DNA from 3 places in the Bradyrhizobium lupini genome. Region 1 is predicted to be linked to each of the others. Evidence: predicted binding sites of a transcription regulator. Region 1 holds the regulator's gene; each other region holds the start of a gene.
The links. The regulator LexA, encoded in region 1, represses DNA repair genes until DNA is damaged. The targets are predictions, from matches to a motif close to TGTTCNNNNTGTGTTCNG.
Positions count from the first base shown of each region.

Region 2: a site for LexA is predicted at 3,045-3,062, ahead of AB3L03_RS00585 (DUF3072 domain-containing protein). Genes of this name have one in related genera too.
Region 3: a site for LexA is predicted at 1,782-1,799, ahead of AB3L03_RS08720 (DUF3072 domain-containing protein). Genes of this name have one in related genera too.

Region 1 covers NZ_CP162553.1:7,552,331-7,558,273, forward strand. Annotated here, with positions in the region: partial or broken gene AB3L03_RS36345 (ComEC/Rec2 family competence protein) at 1-1,047, shown strand, start outside; gene AB3L03_RS36350 (hypothetical protein) at 1,186-1,620, opposite strand; gene lexA (transcriptional repressor LexA) at 2,114-2,815, opposite strand; partial or broken gene glp (gephyrin-like molybdotransferase Glp) at 2,992-4,202, opposite strand; gene AB3L03_RS36365 (hypothetical protein) at 4,441-4,632, opposite strand; gene AB3L03_RS36370 (HAD family phosphatase) at 4,800-5,426, opposite strand; gene AB3L03_RS36375 (alpha-hydroxy acid oxidase) at 5,441-5,943, opposite strand, start outside.
Region 2 covers NZ_CP162553.1:112,191-118,133, forward strand. Annotated here, with positions in the region: gene AB3L03_RS00550 (hypothetical protein) at 1-84, shown strand, start outside; gene AB3L03_RS00555 (hypothetical protein) at 330-632, shown strand; gene AB3L03_RS00560 (hypothetical protein) at 808-1,080, shown strand; gene AB3L03_RS00565 (hypothetical protein) at 1,250-1,426, shown strand; gene AB3L03_RS00570 (hypothetical protein) at 1,647-2,156, shown strand; gene AB3L03_RS00575 (hypothetical protein) at 2,179-2,559, opposite strand; gene AB3L03_RS00580 (hypothetical protein) at 2,728-2,943, opposite strand; gene AB3L03_RS00585 (DUF3072 domain-containing protein) at 3,104-3,319, shown strand; gene AB3L03_RS00590 (hypothetical protein) at 3,948-4,217, opposite strand; gene AB3L03_RS00595 (hypothetical protein) at 4,223-4,423, opposite strand; gene AB3L03_RS00600 (VOC family protein) at 4,712-5,110, shown strand; gene AB3L03_RS00605 (VOC family protein) at 5,339-5,791, shown strand.
Region 3 covers NZ_CP162553.1:1,783,305-1,789,247, forward strand. Annotated here, with positions in the region: gene AB3L03_RS08690 (HWE histidine kinase domain-containing protein) at 1-182, shown strand, start outside; gene AB3L03_RS08695 (hypothetical protein) at 179-400, opposite strand; gene AB3L03_RS08700 (hypothetical protein) at 539-796, shown strand; gene AB3L03_RS08705 (hypothetical protein) at 892-1,140, shown strand; gene AB3L03_RS08710 (hypothetical protein) at 1,271-1,480, opposite strand; gene AB3L03_RS08715 (hypothetical protein) at 1,499-1,720, opposite strand; gene AB3L03_RS08720 (DUF3072 domain-containing protein) at 1,836-2,030, shown strand; gene AB3L03_RS08725 (DUF6496 domain-containing protein) at 2,116-2,433, shown strand; gene AB3L03_RS08730 (hypothetical protein) at 2,440-2,814, opposite strand; gene AB3L03_RS08735 (Do family serine endopeptidase) at 3,082-4,620, opposite strand; gene AB3L03_RS08740 (universal stress protein) at 4,830-5,666, shown strand; gene AB3L03_RS08745 (hypothetical protein) at 5,781-5,943, opposite strand, start outside.

The DNA of each region.
Region 1 (5,943 bases):
CAACGCTCGGCTTGGTCGCACTGGTGCAGATCGGCATGCCCAATTTGTTTGCCTCGCCGGACAATTCGGCGACTGCGCGCATTGCGATGTGGGGTGGGCGCGAGATTGCGATGCTGTTCATGGCTTCGCTGATTGCGGGACTTGCGACCACGCCCTATGCCGCCTTTCATTTCCACCGTGTCACGCCGTTCGGCGTGCTCGCCAATCTCGGCGCGATGCCGGTGGTCTCTGCGCTGGTGATGCCGGCGGGGCTGTTGGGGCTGCTTGCTGCGCCGTTCGGGCTGGACAGCGTGTTCTGGTGGGTGATGGGGATTGGCATCGAGTGGATGGTCGCGGTCTCGCGCTGGGTCGCGTCCTTGCCGGGCGCGGTGGGCCGCATCCCGGCGTTCGGGATCGCGCCGCTGATCGCGGCGAGCCTGGGAATCATTGTGCTCGGCTTGTTGCGCACGCCGCTGCGCTGGTCCGGCGCCCTGGTGCTGCTGGCAGCGATCCTCTGGGGACTGTCGGCGCGGCAGCCCGACATCCTGATTGCCGGGGATGGCGCCAGCGTCGCGGTGCGGGGCAGGGACGGATATCTGCACCTGATCAGGACGAACAAGGACAGCTTTCTGCTCAAGGAATGGCTCGCTGCCGACGCCGATCCGCGCGATGCGGGCAGAGCCTCGCTTGCCGATGGCGTGTCCTGCGACGAATCCGGCTGCGTGACGCCACTGGCCGACGGGAGGCTGGTCGCGCTGGCACTGCGCGTCGACGCTCTCGCAGACGATTGCAGTCGGGCCGCCCTGGTGGTGACGACGTCCCGCGCCGCCCGATTGCGCGGCGATGGTGGTCGATCGGCAGCGGCTCGCCAGCCAGAGCGCGCTGGCGCTGACGCAGCGTGGTGACGGTTTTGTGGTTCAGGCAGTGAGGGCGAGAGGCACGAGCCGCCCCTGGTTGCCGGCCGGCGCCGGCGAGGGTGATTTCGACGGCAGCCTCGCGCCAAAGTCGACCGCGCCTCGCATCAAGGACGCAACGCCGGCGGACACCGATCTGCAAGCCGACGATTGATCTGATGGTGCGGAGCAACGCAGTGGTTCGGTGCGTCCGTTCGGATCTGCGGGGTGCAAACCACACCATCTCGCCGGCCACGGCCGGCGATGGCGATTCAATCCTGACCTCCGACTTCGTAGCCGGAGGGCGGCTCTGTCAGCCGATCGGCAGGTGCGTGACGGTCGGCTGCCTGTCGGCGGTGATCTGCGCCTTGTGCTCGCGCTCGGTGACCGACTGAGTCACCGGCAGTTGCAGCACCGTCGCGCGCTGGCCTTCGACGAGCTGCGTCACCAGCACGTATTTGCCGTCGGGGAATTCGATCGCATCATGATGGCGGTCGGGAACGTGCGGATCGATCTTGCCGAACTTGCCCACGCGGGAATTGATGGTGCGCGTCCAGATCCAGCGATTGTCGTAGCGGACGTCGTCGGCGAAGGCGAGCTCCGTCCCCGGCAGCAGGCAGACGGCAACAGACGGATCGGCTGCAGAGGCGAAGCCGCGCGTCGAGGTGCCGCGGAAGCTTGTCGTGACGATCGTCTCGCCGACTTCGGCGGGGCGCGACGCGACGGCATGTAGGCTGTAGTCACACATCGGGTGCTCCTCATGCTGGGATAGCAACCCGCGTCTCTTATCGAGGCGCAGGCCTCTATCAGAGTGGAAGCACGAACGCTCTGCTTGGTTGTGGGCAAATCTGCGGCTGGCTTCCGCAAGCCGCGATCACATTATCTTTCCCGAATTCAATAGGAACAAAGCTCGCCGCGATGCATTCGGGAGGCGCGTACGCGAACATTGCCAACTTGGCTGCAACGGCCGAACTTGACCGCTGGTCGCTGTTTCCTCGAACAACCGAGCCGCGAAGCGGTGCTGCTTGAAGCGGTGCTGCTTCGTCGGCGTGGCGAGGAGCCAGCGTTGGAGGAGGGGCCGGATAGTCTGTGCAGAACCAGAAAGGCTATCCAGCCGGAGCGGACGATGATCCGCTCCAATCTCTGACCGGCGATGCCGATCGGAAGCGCGCGAGGCGCCAAGCACCTCCGGCATGAAGTGCTTCCGATATGAAGTACTGCCGATAGAAAGACTCCCGGTATCAGTACTTCCGGTAAAGCCCGATCAGCTTGCCCTGAATCTTCACCCGGTTGGGCGGCAGGATGCGGACCTCATAGGCCGCGTTGGCGGGCTCGAGCGCGATCGAGGCGCCGCGACGGCGGAAGCGCTTCAGCGTCGCTTCCTCGTCGTCGATCAGCGCCACCACGATGTCGCCGGTATCGGCGCTCTCGTTGCGCTGGATCAGGGCCATGTCGCCGTCGAGAATGCCGGCTTCGACCATCGAGTCGCCGCGCACTTCCAGCGCGTAATGCTCGCCCGAGCCGAGCATGTCAGGCGGTACGCTGATAGTATGGCTGCGGGTCTGCAACGCCTCGATCGGCGTGCCGGCCGCGATGCGGCCCATCACCGGCACCGCGACGGGACGTTCGCCCTCGTCAGCGGGCAGGCTCGCGCTCGCACGCACCTTGCCGAGATTGCCCTCGATGACGCTCGGCGTGAAGCCGCGGCGGCTGCCAGCGGCTGCCTGGAGCTCCGGCAGCTTGATGACTTCAATCGCACGGGCGCGGTTGGGCAGGCGTCGGATGAAGCCACGCTCCTCGAGCGCCGTGATCAGGCGATGGATGCCCGACTTCGAGCGCAGATCGAGCGCATCCTTCATCTCGTCGAAGGAGGGCGGCACGCCGCTTTCCTTCAGACGTTCACTGATGAACCGCAGAAGCTCGTATTGTTTGCGCGTTAACATCTCGACCAAAGTCCCCCGGTTGATGTCGTCCGATTCCGAGACGCTGAATTCGGCCATAAGCCGCTGCATGCTCGAAACAAATCATGAACAGACACTATATGTTCGATACATGTTCCGCAACTGCTTAATTTACCGTGAACAGAGCAAAGTGCGCGGAACGCGCGTTGCGGGGGCGCTCAGACGGGGAGCCGCAACACTTCGCAAGCCGTGCCGGCTTCGGCCTTCGGCGCGAATGGTGCGCGGACGAGAAGTACCTGTGCTGCAGCGAGATCTGCAAGCAGCGAAGAGTCCTGATGATTGACGGGAACAACGACGCGTGTGCCATCGTCACGCTCCTCAAGATGCGCGCGCAGATAGTCCTCGCGCTGGTCGTTGGCGCCGACGTCGCGGCCGAGCACGGCGCGTTCACGGCGATGGTGAATCACTGAACGGCCCGACAGGGCGCGAATCAGCGGCACCATGAACAGGAAAGCGCACACGTAGGACGATACGGGATTGCCCGGCAGGCCGATCACACCCATTGCGCCGAGTCGCCCGTGCATCATTGGCTTGCCTGGCCGCATCGCGATCTTCCAGAACGCCATCGCGATGCCTTCGTCCCGCAGTGCCTGCTGGACCAGATCGTGGTCGCCGACCGATGCGCCGCCGGTCGTGATCAGGACGTCGGCGCCGCTCTCGCGGGCGCGGCGGATGCCGGCGGTGGTCGCCTCCAGCGTGTCGGCGGCAATACCGAGGTCGATGGTCTCGGCGCCCTCGCTGCGGGCGAGCGCGTGCAGGGCGTAGCCGTTGGAATAGACGATCTGGCCGTGGCCGGGCGTGGTGCCCGGCATCACCAGCTCGTCGCCGGTGGCGAGAATCGCGACTTTCGGACGCCTGACAACGGCAAGGTGCGGATGATCCATCCCGGCGGCGAGCGCGAGGTCTCGCTCGGTCAAACGGCTTCCTTGCGCAGGAGCACGTCGCCCTCGCGGAAATCGACGCCGGCGGGGCGGATGTGCCGGCCGGCGATTGCGGCTTCCTTGATCGTGATCCGCTTGCCGGCGGCGACCGTGTCCTCCTGGATCACGACGGCGTCCGCGCCAAAGGGAACGACGCCGCCGGTGAAGATCCGCACGGCCTCGCCGGCTCCGACCGTCCCCTCGAACGGTCGGCCCGCTGCGACTTCGCCGATGACGGTGAGCTCCGAATCGATCGTCGCGGCATCGGCCGCGCGCACCGCGTAGCCGTCCATCGCCGACATCGCCTGCGGCGGCTGCGTGCGCCGCGCCACGACGTCACGCGCGAGCACGCGATGGTAGGCCTCGTCGAGGGAAATCATTTCTTCCGGCAGCGGCTCTGCACCCGCCAGCACCGCGGCAAGCGCGTCAGAAACCGGCATCAAGGCCACGGCGAAAACTCCTGCTCGGCACGTTCGGGCGAATGTTCCGCACGTCTTCTAGCCGAGCGCAGGCGCAGAGGCAAAAGCGGCTGAGCAGGCACAGTCATCCCGCCCCTTCACATTGTTCCGGAAGGCAGGATCAAGCGCGTCGCGGCATGATCCGAAGGAGGTCACAGATCGGCAGGAGAGTGGTCATGGAAGCGACGAAAATCATGGCAAGGCGAGAACGCGCCATGGCCTGAATCGATCAGCTCCCTGCCTGCCCGGGAGTTACGTCGGGCGCCTTGGATCCCTGATCCTTGTCGGGCAGCGGGTCGGCTTGGGATTTCAGGTCGGCGGCCTTGCTCACAAGCTTGGCGGAAAGGTCCGAATCTGAAGTTGTCCTCGCGAATTCAAGAAGAAGAGAGGCCTGCTTGGTGAGGTAGGTTTTGCCCAGCACGATGATGCATCCGTCCGTAGAAGTCCCAACGGACTCTAAGAGTCCGGAAGGCGGTATTCCGTTCCCGGAACTCTGTATAAAAATGTACAAAGTGATCCGGTTCCTCAATTTTTCAAAATTGGTCCGTCGGGCCGTGCCGTCGTGGGTTTCGCGACAACGGACCGTCGTCAAATGCCCAATGCCTTCAATGCGTTCCCGACGTCACGCGGCGAGGTCACATGCACCGCCGTCAAGCCGCGCGCGCGCGCTCCCTCGATGTTTTCGGCAAGATCGTCGAAGAACACGATGCGCCCGGCGGGCACGCCGATCGCCGCAACGACGTGGTCGAAGGCCTCCGCATCCGGTTTGCGCAGGCCGATGCTGGACGACAAATACAGCTCGCGGAAATGGCCGAGGAGGTCGGCATATTCCCTCGAGAAATGGTCCACGTGCGGCCGGTTGGTGTTGGAGAAAGCATAGAGCGGCATCTGTTTCGCTGCGCGCGGCAGCAGCTCGGCGATGTCAGGCATTTCGCCGGCGAAAATCGCGTTCCAGCCTTCCAGGAACTGCGCATCCGAAATGCCGATTCCGAGCGAGGCTCGCAATGAGGCGAAATAGTCCTCATCGCTGATCTTCCCCATCTCGTGCAACCGATAGGCTTCGCTGTCCCGCACATAGCGCGCGACGATGGCTTCGGGCTTGCAGCCGGCATGTCCCGCCCAGCAGGCGATCGCCTTGGAGAAATCGATATCGAGCACGACGCGGCCGAGATCGAACAGGAGCGCATCCGCGCTGCCGGGAGAGAGCGATGTCACCTGCGTCCTTTCACTCAGTATCGATACGGCTCGTGGTCGAACAGCGGAAACGCGCTGAACACACTCGGCGCGTTGGTTGCGGTCGCCTGGTGCAGGCAGGATTTGTTGACCTCGGCGAACGAGGTCGCACCCAAGAGGCCGAGGCAGCGCAGCACTTCGTCCTCGAGCAGTTCCAGCATGCGCGCCACGCCGGCTTCGCCGGCCGCCGCCAGCGCCCAGCATTGCAGCCGGCCGATGCCGACGAGGTCGGCGCCCGCCGCGATCGCCTTGACGATGTCGGTGCCGCGACAGACACCGCCATCGACCATGATCTTGGCGCGGCCGTTCACGGCGTCGACGATCTCGGGCAGCACGTGCATGGCGCCGCGACCGTGATCGAGCTGACGGCCGCCATGGTTGGAGACGTAGATCCATTCGACGCCGTGATCGATCGCGATCAGCGCGTCCTCCGGCGTCGCGATGCCCTTGAGGATCAGCGGGATCTTGAACTTGTCCTTGATCATCTTCACCGTCCGCC
Region 2 (5,943 bases), 390 kb from region 1:
TTCACCAGCAAGGCAGACGCCGACGACTGGATCAATGGCGACCGCAAGATCGCGTGGCTCCGCTCCCAGGGATACGCCAAGTAAACCGCACATGAGTCACGCGCGTATCGCGTGACGCCCGTATGGGTATGAGGCGCGCTTCGTCCCTCCCGCTCCATAGGTTCTTTCCGTGCCGGCGCCTTGCCGAGCAAGCGGCAACGCCCGCGCGTCCTATCGGCTGGACGGGAGCGCCTGGTCGATAAACCTTTGGCTGGGCATGCGCCGTTGAGACTTCGGTAACCTAACGCCTCCAAGCTCCTCTTAGTATCGTTGCGTTGGAGTACCCCACAGTGCTGGATTTTAACGAGCTGCGTGAACTCGCGGCCGATGTTCGCGTGTTCGTCGACATTGCCGAAGACAAGGCCGAAGCGCTTCGCGCCGTCATCACAGCCTATGACGTGGTGCTCGCGATCTTCCCGTCGGGAGAGGGCATGGGTCTCCACGTCATCAAGGGCGGCGAGATCCTGGACAGGATTGCAAACTCACGAACCAATACGAGCTACAGCCACACAGCCATTGCGGTTCCCGACCTGGAGCACGCGGAAGTGCTCAAGCACCTGACGGGCCCGGCCGATCAGCGGCTTGCGGCTTAGAGCGTTTTCAAATTCGCGGGACGAAAACGCGTCACAACAATCTGGAGCAGTTCTGATTCAAGCAGAACCGACAACGCCTCGTTGCAGACGAGAATTTTTGCAGTCCAGAACGCCTTGTTTTAGGAACACGGTTTCTGCGCTCCCGTTGGCCCACACAACCAACCAGGAGTTTGAGATGAAGAAGCTCGTCATTGCGACCGCCGCCCTCGGCCTCATGTGCGGCTCTGCCTTGGCCCAGACCCAGACCGGCCCCGCCGCGCAGTCCGACAACATGCAGAAGCCCGGCATGACCAACACGGACAAGGGCACGAAGAGCAGCGGCACGACCGGCGTGAGCCATGACGGCATGAGCAAGGGCGGAATGGTGAGGCCCGACGCCTCCGGCCAGGGCGGCTCCGGCCCGGGCAGCGACCAGGGCGGTACCAAGACCCGCAGCAACAAGAAGTAAGCCGGTTTCCTGTACGGCTCGCTTCCCGGCCGCGTCGCTTCCACAAGCGGCGCGGCCATTTCATGAGAAGGGTCTTTGGAACCTGTCGAATGCACTCCTCACAATCGTGCGCGCACCGGAACGGTCAGGTCTTGCCGCGAGTTGCCCCATCTCCAGCAAGGAGATCGTCATGAGCGTTGAAGGTAAAGTGAAGGAAGGCGCCGGATTCATCAAAGAAGAGATGAACGAACACGGCAAGTCCCCCGAGAGCCAGAAGAAGGCCCAGGAAGGTCGCGACTTGCGCAACGAAGGCCGGATCGAAGACGGCAAGCCGCCGAAGACGACGAAGCCGGGCACCGGTCACTAGATCGCGTTCGAAACCCCGTTTGGTGAAAGCCGCCCCTGGTCATGTCAGGGGCGGTTTTTCACGTTCATGACCAGCCGATACGTGCCCATGCGATCTTCCGAAGCTGTGATCCTCCGAAGGTGCAGTCCTACAAAAATAGCCGGAGGCTCGAAGCATGCAGGGCGATGGCTGGTAGAACGCTCCGGCTGTTGTATGGTCGAACGTTTCTTGTGAGGGGCTGATGAAGATTGCCATTGTTGTCGCCGGCTTGATCGTTGTTGTTGCCGCCGTTCTCGTGGCGGTACAGCCCGGCTTTCTAAAGCCTGCGTCTATGGCACTCGTGAAGAAGTCCGACATCCTCGGCTTTTCGCCAGGGATGACATTCGACGAAACCAACAAGCTCGTCACGCAACGTCGCTACCGCTGCCGTCAGATTCGCGATTCCTACGTCCTGGAGTGCGCAGTCGACGGCGCCAAGGTCACGATCTTTGCCGACGACGTTGACCCTGGGAATCCTGATCCCAAACATCCCATCTGGCGCGTCATTGCGGAGTTGAACAATCCGGGTCCCCAAGACGCTGCCGTCAAATCGATCTCCGACCAGTTCAACGCCCAGCCAACCAGGGACGCCCGGGACGGATGGATATGGACTGTCGGCCGTGGGCTCAAGCTGAGCTACGACGGCGCCGCCTTGAAGCTGGTGGACGAGGCTGAGGAAATCAGGCGTGGCAAGCAGGAAGCAAAGCGCTAGGGAGCGCGACGCCGGGTGCCCTTCAGTGACGAAACCGGTTGACGGCCAACAGCGGCAGCCATGATCCCAGCACCATGCAGATCGCAATGGCTGCGACTAGGACGTATTTCAGGGGATGTTGCGAGGACGCGAGCGAACCTTCGAGGTGAAGGTATGGCAGCATCGCCTCCACGGCCATCCCGATCAGGGCAACCGCAACCAGCCCGCCAACCGCCGAAGCGAACAGGTTGACGATCCATCCGATCGCGCCGCGCTCGTTCGACCAAGCCTCGTAGATCGCGACAGCCAGCATCACGAGCACAAAGACCAGCATGAAGCTCATCGAGCCGCCGACGCTCGCCTTCGACCCGAAGATTTCCACCAGCAGCATGGCCGCCACCGCGAGCAGTGTGATCGCCTTCACGACTTTCCTCTTTGGTGTCTCAGCACATAGGCCGCGAAGCCAATTCCGATGCCGAGCAGGCTTTGCAGCATGGCGGTTGGTCGCGCCGGGCTTCGCCGGGGTTCAACAAATTGCACTCGGAGAACTGCAGGACCGCCGCGCAGTGACGACCGAAGGCCGGGGACCGATCTATGCAGCTTGCCTATTGGAAAGCCGCTCGAACGCCGTGATGGCCCGGTTGGCCAGCATGAGGCGTCTGTGCTCGCCCTTGCGGACCATCTCTTCGACGGCGGCCGAGAGAAAGCGGCTGGTGAACGGCGCGTCGCTGACTTGTCCGGTGCGCTCCAGATAATCCCAGGCGATCTGCACGGAATGTTCGATGAGATGGGACAGGTTCTCGCTCATGCAGAACCTACGCTTGGCGGGAGCGCTTGTTCCGCGCTGGCCAGTAGGTCGGTTCTTCATGGCAGATCTCGAGACGTTCAATTTCCGCACGTTTTCGACTGACGAACAAATGAGGAACGACAAGCGCGCGCCGACGTTAGGTGGAAAAGGAGAGATCGCGATGGCTGACAAGACAGCTGACAACACCGGGGACAACACACAAAAGGATCCGAAGGATTGGGTTTCCGGCGACGACCCGATGACCGGCGCCCAGGAATCCTACCTCAAGACCCTCGCCGAGCAGGCGCACAAGCCCCTCCCCAAGAAGGATCTGACCAAGGCAGAGGCGTCAGAGCTGATCGACACGATGCGGCAAAAGGCCGGGCTCGAGAAGTAGACAGCGGGCATGTACGCCCCGCCCCTGCGAGACGGAAGAACATGACTCACCGATGATCAGAAGTGTCGCGGGAAGGTTGCAGGCGTTCGGCCAACGCTGCATTCACAAACGTTGAGCGCGCTGCATTTCGTCGGGCACAGACAGCGTCGATTGAGCGCACGATCCCGCAATGTCGATTCCACAACTTCAATGCCGGGATCGCGGCCTGTCGCTTTGCGAGCCGGGCACTCATCCTGCTTTGCCTTGCTTCACGTCATGTACGATGTCACCGATGGTGCTTCCCACGACAATCGCGGCAACAACAGGCCAACCGGCGGCTACCATAAGGATGGCCCCGTAGCGCATGTCTTCGCCGGGCCGTTTGTAACTGTCTCGGCCCGAGAACAGGAGCACCGCGATCAGCCAGCCAACTGCGTATCGTCTAAACCATTTCACGACGAGAGACCTTCGTTTACGGGCATTCGTCGCCTCGAACTCCGTCGTGGTTCATGATGTCGGCCGTCCGGCCGCTCGCCGGCAGGCGAAATTTCAGACGATCATGCAAGGCGCGTCAGGCGCCTTGCATGACCTGCTGCCGCTCATTTTCTTGAGCGCGCTGAGCATCGGCTCCGCGCCGAGCTCAGTTCTGTCACTTCGGCAGATCGCGGATTGCCAGCTTGATGACTGTAAGGACAACGAAAGCGGGCGCCCCGTAAACGATGGCGTTCACGGCCCAAGTGATGGCGACGCCCAAGAAAACGGAACTGCCGACAGCTCCCCAGAAAAGGTAAGCTGCGGATATACCCGGCATCTCCCATGCCATCACAGGGGTGGAGTAGTCGGTTAGCTGCTCCATGACGAGCAGCACCGTCGAGACGAGGGCCCCGATTGCCAGTGCGACGGTGAGAACGGATTTCATTGTCTTCAAAGGCCCAACAGCGCCATCACGATCGGAATCATAAAAAAGGCTGCCAGGCCGAGGAGGCCTCCTACGGCAATCTTCACCCAACGCCGTTGAATTTTCGGCTCGAGCCATGTCGCCAGTTTGACCCAGAGCGCATACGCCCATCCGGCAACAATCGAGCGGATAAGTGCAAACAGAAGCTCGCCTAGAATATTGGCCATAGCGGTTAGTCGCGTCAGTTCCGCGGGGAGTTCATCTGCCAACGGCTAAACAACCCCGTGTCCCCCGTGAGTGAGGTGGCCCAGTTCTGCGATTTGCGTCACGTTCTGAGGACCCGGTTAGCGCTGTGGGGCTTCGTGAAGGGCTCGTTTTCTAGCGCTTGAGCAATGCCATCGCCATTCACGGCGCGCTCGGCGCGGCATCGTGACTGCTGACATCAGGGTGGCAGCAGCGGTGTGCGACGAGCCCCGCGATGCCGCTCAAATCTGCGGTCAACCAAAGGACATGCCATGAAGTTCGCCTCCACTCGCCTGATCGCTACTGACATCAAAATCATGGTTTCGTTCTACGAAATGGTGACCGGATGTTCCGCCGAATGGCTCGCGCCGGTGTTCGCCAAGATCGTGACGCCGGGCGCCAACCTCGCAATCGGCGCAGCCGAGCCGGTCACGCTCTGGAAAGAAAACAGTGCCGAGCCCGGCGCGAACCGCACCGCCGTGATCGAGTTTCAGGTTGAAGACATCGATGCGGATTATCAGCGCCTGAAAGACAAGGTTACGCTGGTGCACGAGTTGAAAACGATGCCATGGGGCAACAGGACGTTCCAGTTTCGCGACCCCGAAGGCACGGCGGTATCGCTCTTCATGCCGCCGATCGAGCAGGCCGGACACCGCCTCGCGGCGCAATAGGTCGCGGCAGCAGACCGCCCCGCACACACAGCCAATGGCGCGTGTGCGGCACTGGATTTTCGGTGAGAGTGCATTGAAATTTCGCCGGCTGATTTACTTCATCAGCCGGCTTCACCCTCATGCACATGTGCACCCGCCCCCTGCCCCTCCCCGGATTTTCCTGCTATCTCCTACTCCCTTCGGCTCGGCCGAACCAAAAACCCTCCATCCACCCAGGGAGCAACAACCATGCGATACCTCCACACCATGCTGCGCGTGCGCAATCTCGATGTCGCGCTGAAGTTTTACCAGGATGCGCTGGGGCTGAAGGAGGTTCGGCGGATCGAGAACGACAAGGGGCGTTTCACGCTGGTGTTCCTGTGCTCGTCGGACGATCTCGAGGCGCTGAAGAAGCAGCCGCAGACGCGCGGCGCGCCGCTGGTCGAGCTCACCTGGAATTGGGACGAGGAAAGATACGGCGAGGATCGCTTCTTCGGCCATCTCGCCTATGAAGTCGACGACATCTACGCGACCTGCGAGAAGCTGATGAAGGCCGACGTCACCATCAACCGTCCGCCGCGCGACGGCAACATGGCCTTCGTCCGCTCGCCGGATTTGCACTCGATCGAGCTGTTGCAGAAGGGCGATCCGAAGCCGCCGCAGGAGCCGTGGTCGTCGATGCCCAACATCGGCCATTGGTAGGCCTTTTTGCCGGAACCAGCCCCCCTCCTAAGCGTTCTCTCTTCGACAATGCAATTGGAGGAGGACGCGATGGGACGCGGAATTTTGTTGTGGATGCTGGGCGTGCCGATCCCGGTGATCATCTTGCTGTGGCTGTTCTTCGGCCGCTGATC
Region 3 (5,943 bases), 2.1 Mb from region 1:
GTACGCGTAGCCTGCTTGCGAGCGTCGAGTCCCAGCTCGGCGGGCAGGCGCGATCTGATTGGCGCGCCGAGGGTCTGCTGTGTCGGCTCGAGGTGCCGTTGGTCCGCAAGACTGCCGCGACGACCGCGCCCGGCAACTTCGAAGCCGCCAGCTCCGCCGAATTGCAGCGCGCTTCCGGCTAACCGGAGGCCGCACTCTTCCTGCGCTGCGTCGTTTGCGGCTCGCGCGCGACCCGTCCTTCGAGCCAGGCTTCTGTTTGGGCGAGATCGCGCAGAGCCTTGGCATAGCGGCACGCCGCGCTTCGCTCCGCGCCGCGGGGCAGCTTGCGCGCTTTGCGGAGGATGTCCGCAGCGGCGTTACGATAAGCCAGAGAGCGATAGAGAAAGACCACCTTACCCATATCGAATGTTCCCGTGTTGCGCGGTCATTCTCGCCCACCCGGCATGAACGTCGGATGAAGCGGATGATGACAATTCCTTCATGCGGGTGGAACCGGCGCGTGTCGCAGGCGTTGCATGCGAGATTGGGATAGAGTTCCATGCGCGCGAAGAAGTCGTCTGACCTGATCTCTCCCAGCGGGCTCGTCAAGCTGATGACGCACGCGATGATGGGCGCAGCCTTAGGACTCGCTTTCAGCCTCTTGCTCGTGCTGTCCAATCCCGGCGTCGCCAATTTGCTGAGTCACGGCGGAAGGCAGGCCGTGGTCATTTTCGCCCTCACCTTGGTGACGACGTTCGCGATCGGCGCGACACTGACCGGCGTCGTATTCATCCTCGCCGAGGACAAGCAATCTTGAACTATGCGTGCTTTACCGGAATTTCTTCGTTCGGAACTCCTGCGACGAATGGCAGTTTGCTGCCTGCGTCAATTCAACTCAGGGAGTTCCCGCAGATGAAGACCACCAAGCTCGCTCTTGCCGTGATGTTGGCAACCGGCCTCGCCGCCGCACCGTTCGCAGTGCAGGCCAAGTCGCATAAGGCAAAACACGGATCATCGATGTCGACGTCGCAGACCACCACGGGCGCCAACACCAAGTCCTCCAAGGGTGCTGATCCCTCCGGTCAGGGCGGCTCCGGCCCCGGCTCCGACCAGGGCGGCACCATGACGAACAACAAGGCCGGTATGAGCAACACCAAGTAGGCGTTCGGCGAAAACACGAAGGCCCCGCGATCGCGGGGCCTTTTGCTTTGGGATTCGAACAGACTTCTCTCGGGCCGCTTCGTCAACATGCGGTATCGACGAGCCCCGCACCTCGCGTTGCGCGCAGGCTTCAGCTACGATGGCTGCCCAGGATGTCAGGATGAACGCCTGCAGGATCTGACTTCACCAGATGGTCGAGTCGTGCGCGCTTGCGCGCGATCAAGAGCTGGGCCGCGGCGTCGTCGAGCCCCTCGCGTTGCAGCTGCCGGATGGCAGAGCCCAGTTCGAGAATCTCGGCGCGCAGCTTTAGAATCCGGTATGCATCCGGGACTTCCTCCACCGTGCGCTCCCAAGGCTCTCAGCGGCTCGCGATCACGCGCAGAGGACTACCTGATGTCTTCGCGGAACGAAGGCGCATCCTATCGCGGACATTCGGCAGGACATCGCCGCCACCTGCAGCCTTCCATTCGCCGATCAGCAGATTGATTTTCCGGCGCAGATCCATTTGCGCCAGGGCCTTCTCCGTGCAGTCCCGATCGCGCTCGACGAGCTCGCGTACGGCCGCCTCGACATCGGCCATTTCCAGCCTCAAGGCGCTGATTTTACGTCGAATTTCATTAATTCTGTTGTCCATGGCTTGTTAGAACAAAATAAGAACATATAGTCAAGTCACGATTTCAGAAGGGAGAAGCGACATGCAGGTTCAAGGTAAATACGATGCCAAGTCTTTCCTCACCGAGCAGATGACGCGGGCGCAGGGCCTCCGGCTGAAACGGCTGAGCGAAGAGGCGTATCAGCCCGCGCAATACGCGCGGGATCTGTCCTCCAGCGAGGCAGCACGGCGCATTCAGGTGCTGGAAGCGGAGATCGAGCTGGCGGATTCGTTCTAGGCTAGGTCGCCTATCCGGAACGTTGCTTGCACTTTCGGAACCATGCCTGTCCCGGATTGTTTTCCCAGGCCAAGGGAGAACATGCATGGCACGCAAGGCAAAGAAGCGCCGCTACTCGCGCAGCTCCGGCAGCGATGTCGAAGGCGAGATGAAGCGCTACAAGAAGGGGACCGCGAAAAGCGGACCGGGCGGTCGAGGCGGACGCGTGAAGAGCCGCAAGCAGGCAATCGCGATCGGCCTGTCGAAAGCGCGCAAGAAGGGCAAGAAGGTCCCGAAGAAGGCCGCGAAACGAAAGACGTCCAAGAAGACGTCAAAGAAGACATCTCGGAAAACATCCAAGAAGACTTCGAGAAAGAGTTCGAAGAAGACGTCGAAGCGCAAATCCTCCAAACGGTCGCGCTGACCTCAGTCAGATCATGCTGCCCGGCATGAAGCAGCGGATCGAAACGCCGAACGCGGTCTTCACCGGCCACACCATGGTGCGGCCGGCCCGGTTCGGCTCGGTGATCACGGCTTCGTCCGGTACCTCGACCCACTCGCCGTCGAGCCGCACGCGGTAATGTCCATTGTGCGAGTCCCAATCGGGATCGGCGACCGCAAACCCATCCGCATCCGAGCAGCACGGACCGAGATGGCTGCGCAGGCCGTCGAACCACGGCTTGAGAGGTGAGTCCGCGTAGCGGCCGTCGTCGCGCCCGAGAGCGTTTCCACCCCATAGCACGAGTGGCGCTACCAACGGCGCCACAAGCAGCGCACTTCTCAGCGAGAGCTTCAATCGATCCATGTCGGCACCGATCAAATACGAATTGCCGGCCGGCTCAGCGGCGGCAAGTTCGAAGTTCCACGCTTGCAATCGTCGGCGGCTTCATTGCCGCCGAGTCTGTACGAGATCCGCAATTGTGATGAGCGAACACGGCTTTTTCGGACGAAACCGGGTCATCCTCCCTGCCGTTAACGAGAATGTTATCGGCGATCTGCGGAAATCCTGAAGGCGAACGGGAAAGGCGGCCAGAAGGCCGCCTTTTTGGAGTTGCGCCGATCGACGTTCGCCTTATGCGAGCGGCACCGCGACGAACCGGGTCGCCTGTGCGCTTCGGACCTGCAGCAGCACGCTGCGCTTGCCGGACGATTTCGCCTGCGCCAGTTCCGAACGGACATCGCCGATATTGGCGACGGCCTTGCCGCCCACATTGAGGATGACGTCGCCGGTCTGGATGCCGCGTTGCGCGGCCGGCCCTTGCGGATCGACTTCAGTGACGACGACGCCCTTCTGGCCGGCGCCCTGCACGTCGCCGGCCGGAGCCAGGCTGAGCCCCAGACGCGGCGGCATGCCGGCATCTGGCTGCGACTTGCCCTCGTCGGCCCTAGCCTGCCGCTCGTTCGGCAACTCGCCAAGCGCCAGTGTCACCGTCTTGCTGTCGCCTTTGTGGACGACATCGAGCTTCACGGACGTGCCGGGCGCCAGGGTAGCGATGGTGCGGGCGAGATCGCGGGAATCCTTGATCGCGGTGCCGTTGACGGCGGTGATGACGTCGCCCGCCTCGATGCCCGCCTTCGCCGCCGGGCTGCCGTCCTGCGGATTGTCGACGATCGCGCCGCGCGCCTCCTTGAGGCCCAGACTGTCGGCGATATCCGACGTCACCGGCTGCACCTGGACGCCGAGCCAGCCGCGTGTGACCGCGCCCTTGTCCTTCAACTGTGCGACGACGAGCTTTGCGGTCGAAGCCGGAATGTCGAAGCCGATGCCGACCGAGCCGCCGGAGGGCGAGAAGATCGCAGTGTTCACGCCGATCACGTTGCCATTCATGTCGAAGGCCGGGCCGCCGGAATTGCCCTTGTTGATCGGCGCGTCGATCTGGATGAAGTCGTCATAGGGACCATTGCCGATGTCGCGGCCGCTGGCCGAGACGATGCCGGCGGTCACGGTGCCGCCGAGGCCGAAGGGATTGCCGACCGCGACCACCCAGTCGCCGATACGCGGCTTCTGGTCGGAGAATCTGACGAACGGAAAATCCTTCTTGCCCTCGACCTTGATCAGCGCGAGATCCGTTTTCGGATCGGTGCCGACCACTTTCGCGCTGTAGATGGTGCCGTCGTCCATCGTCACTTGCACCGATTCGGCGTGATCGACGACGTGGTTGTTGGTCACGGCATAGCCGTCGGCGGAGATGAAGAAGCCGGAGCCCTCACCCGTGATCATCTGGCGGCGCTGGCGCGGCATGCCCTCCATGCCACCCGGGCCGCGGAAGCCGAATTGCCGCGAGAACTGGTCGAACGGCGTCGCCTCGTCCGAATCCATCCGGTTCTGTTGCAGCATCGCGCTCTTATCATTGTTCTGGTCGATCCTGACCCGCACCGAAATGACGGCGGGTTTGACCATGCTGACGAGGTCGCCGAAGCCCGGCGGTGTCGCGGCGGTCTCCGCGGCCTGGGCGGGCGCAATGAAGGAGGTCGCGCTGAACGGCGAAGAGCCGGGAGCAGTCGCCAGCACGGCCACGCCAAGCGCGGCCACGGTGCCGAGCAGCGCGAGCCGGCGCGGCCTCAGGACCTTGCGGGACGTTGTGGTGTCGGAATTGACGTGATCGCTCATGTCGATATGTCCATGTTGGGTAAGTCGCCTTGCACCCAACATGGTGGCCGCCACCTTACAGCGTCCCGTCCACGCGATTAAATCTTGGCAAAGTAGCCGGGCCGGCGATACGGCCAAAGGTCAAGGCTGCACGTTTGATGCAGCTCAACGCGGGCCATGCGCACCGTGGAAGACTGCGGCCACCGGATGATGTCCATCGGAGGCACGTCATGTACAAAGACATTCTCGTCCACATCCCCACCGAGCGGCCGATCCGCCCGGTGATCGACGGCTCGATCTCGCTCGCAGCGGGCCTCAACGCCCATCTCGATGCAGTTGCGGTTGGCTATGTGGCAACCAGTGCGGCCTATATCGTGGAGGGCGGCGCTGCGGTGGCGGCGGTGTTCGAGATGGAGCGCGAGAGTGCAGTGGAGCGGGCCGAGGCGGCGCTCGCGGTATTCAAGAGCAAAGCGATGAACGCCGGCATTTCCTACACATGCCACCCACTCGGGGCGATGCCGGGGGATGCGGTCGGCTTGCTCGGCGAGATGGCGCGGCTGCACGATCTCAGCATCGTGCTCCAGCCGGATCCGGCGCAAGGCTCACTCGACAACGATGTGCCCGGCGAGATCCTGTTCCAGGCGGGTGGCCTGGTGCTTTTCCTGCCCTACACCTTCCATGGAGCGTTCAAGGCGAAACGGATCGGCATCTGCTGGGATGGCAGCCGCCTCGCCGCGCGCGCTATGCGCGACGCCTCACCATTCCTGGCCCGCGCCGAGGAGATCGTGATCATTGCGATCAACGTAACAGATATGGTTCCCGAGGAAGTCTCGACGCGCAATCTGGCAAGGCATCTCGGCCGGCGCGGACTGTCGACCCGCACGGTCAACCTGTCGGCGGCGCGCTCTGACATTCAGCCGACCATGCTGTCGCTGGCAGCCGATGAGAACCTGGATCTTCTGATCATGGGCGGCTACGGCCATTCGCGTTTGCAAGAACGGTTCCTCGGCGGCGTCACCCGCGCCATGCTGGAAGCCATGACCGTCCCGACGCTGATGTCGCATTAATCGAGGGCTTATCCAGGTCGGGCCGGTCACAAGCCTTGTCGTTCGGGCTGACAACCGCGTCTTGAGCGGTGCCGGCGTTGGCAAGTTCAGGTCATATTCGAACAAGTTGGACCGTCACGCCGCGGCGGGTCTCTCCCACGCCGTGGCCTCGACGCCGTCCTCGTCTTGTTGCGCATTGCACGCGTCGAAATGCGCCTTGAGTTCGACTTCGGCGAGATGTTCGAAATGTTCGGCCTGGCCGAGCAGTTCCCAGCTCTGGAGCGGCCGGTAGGCGGCC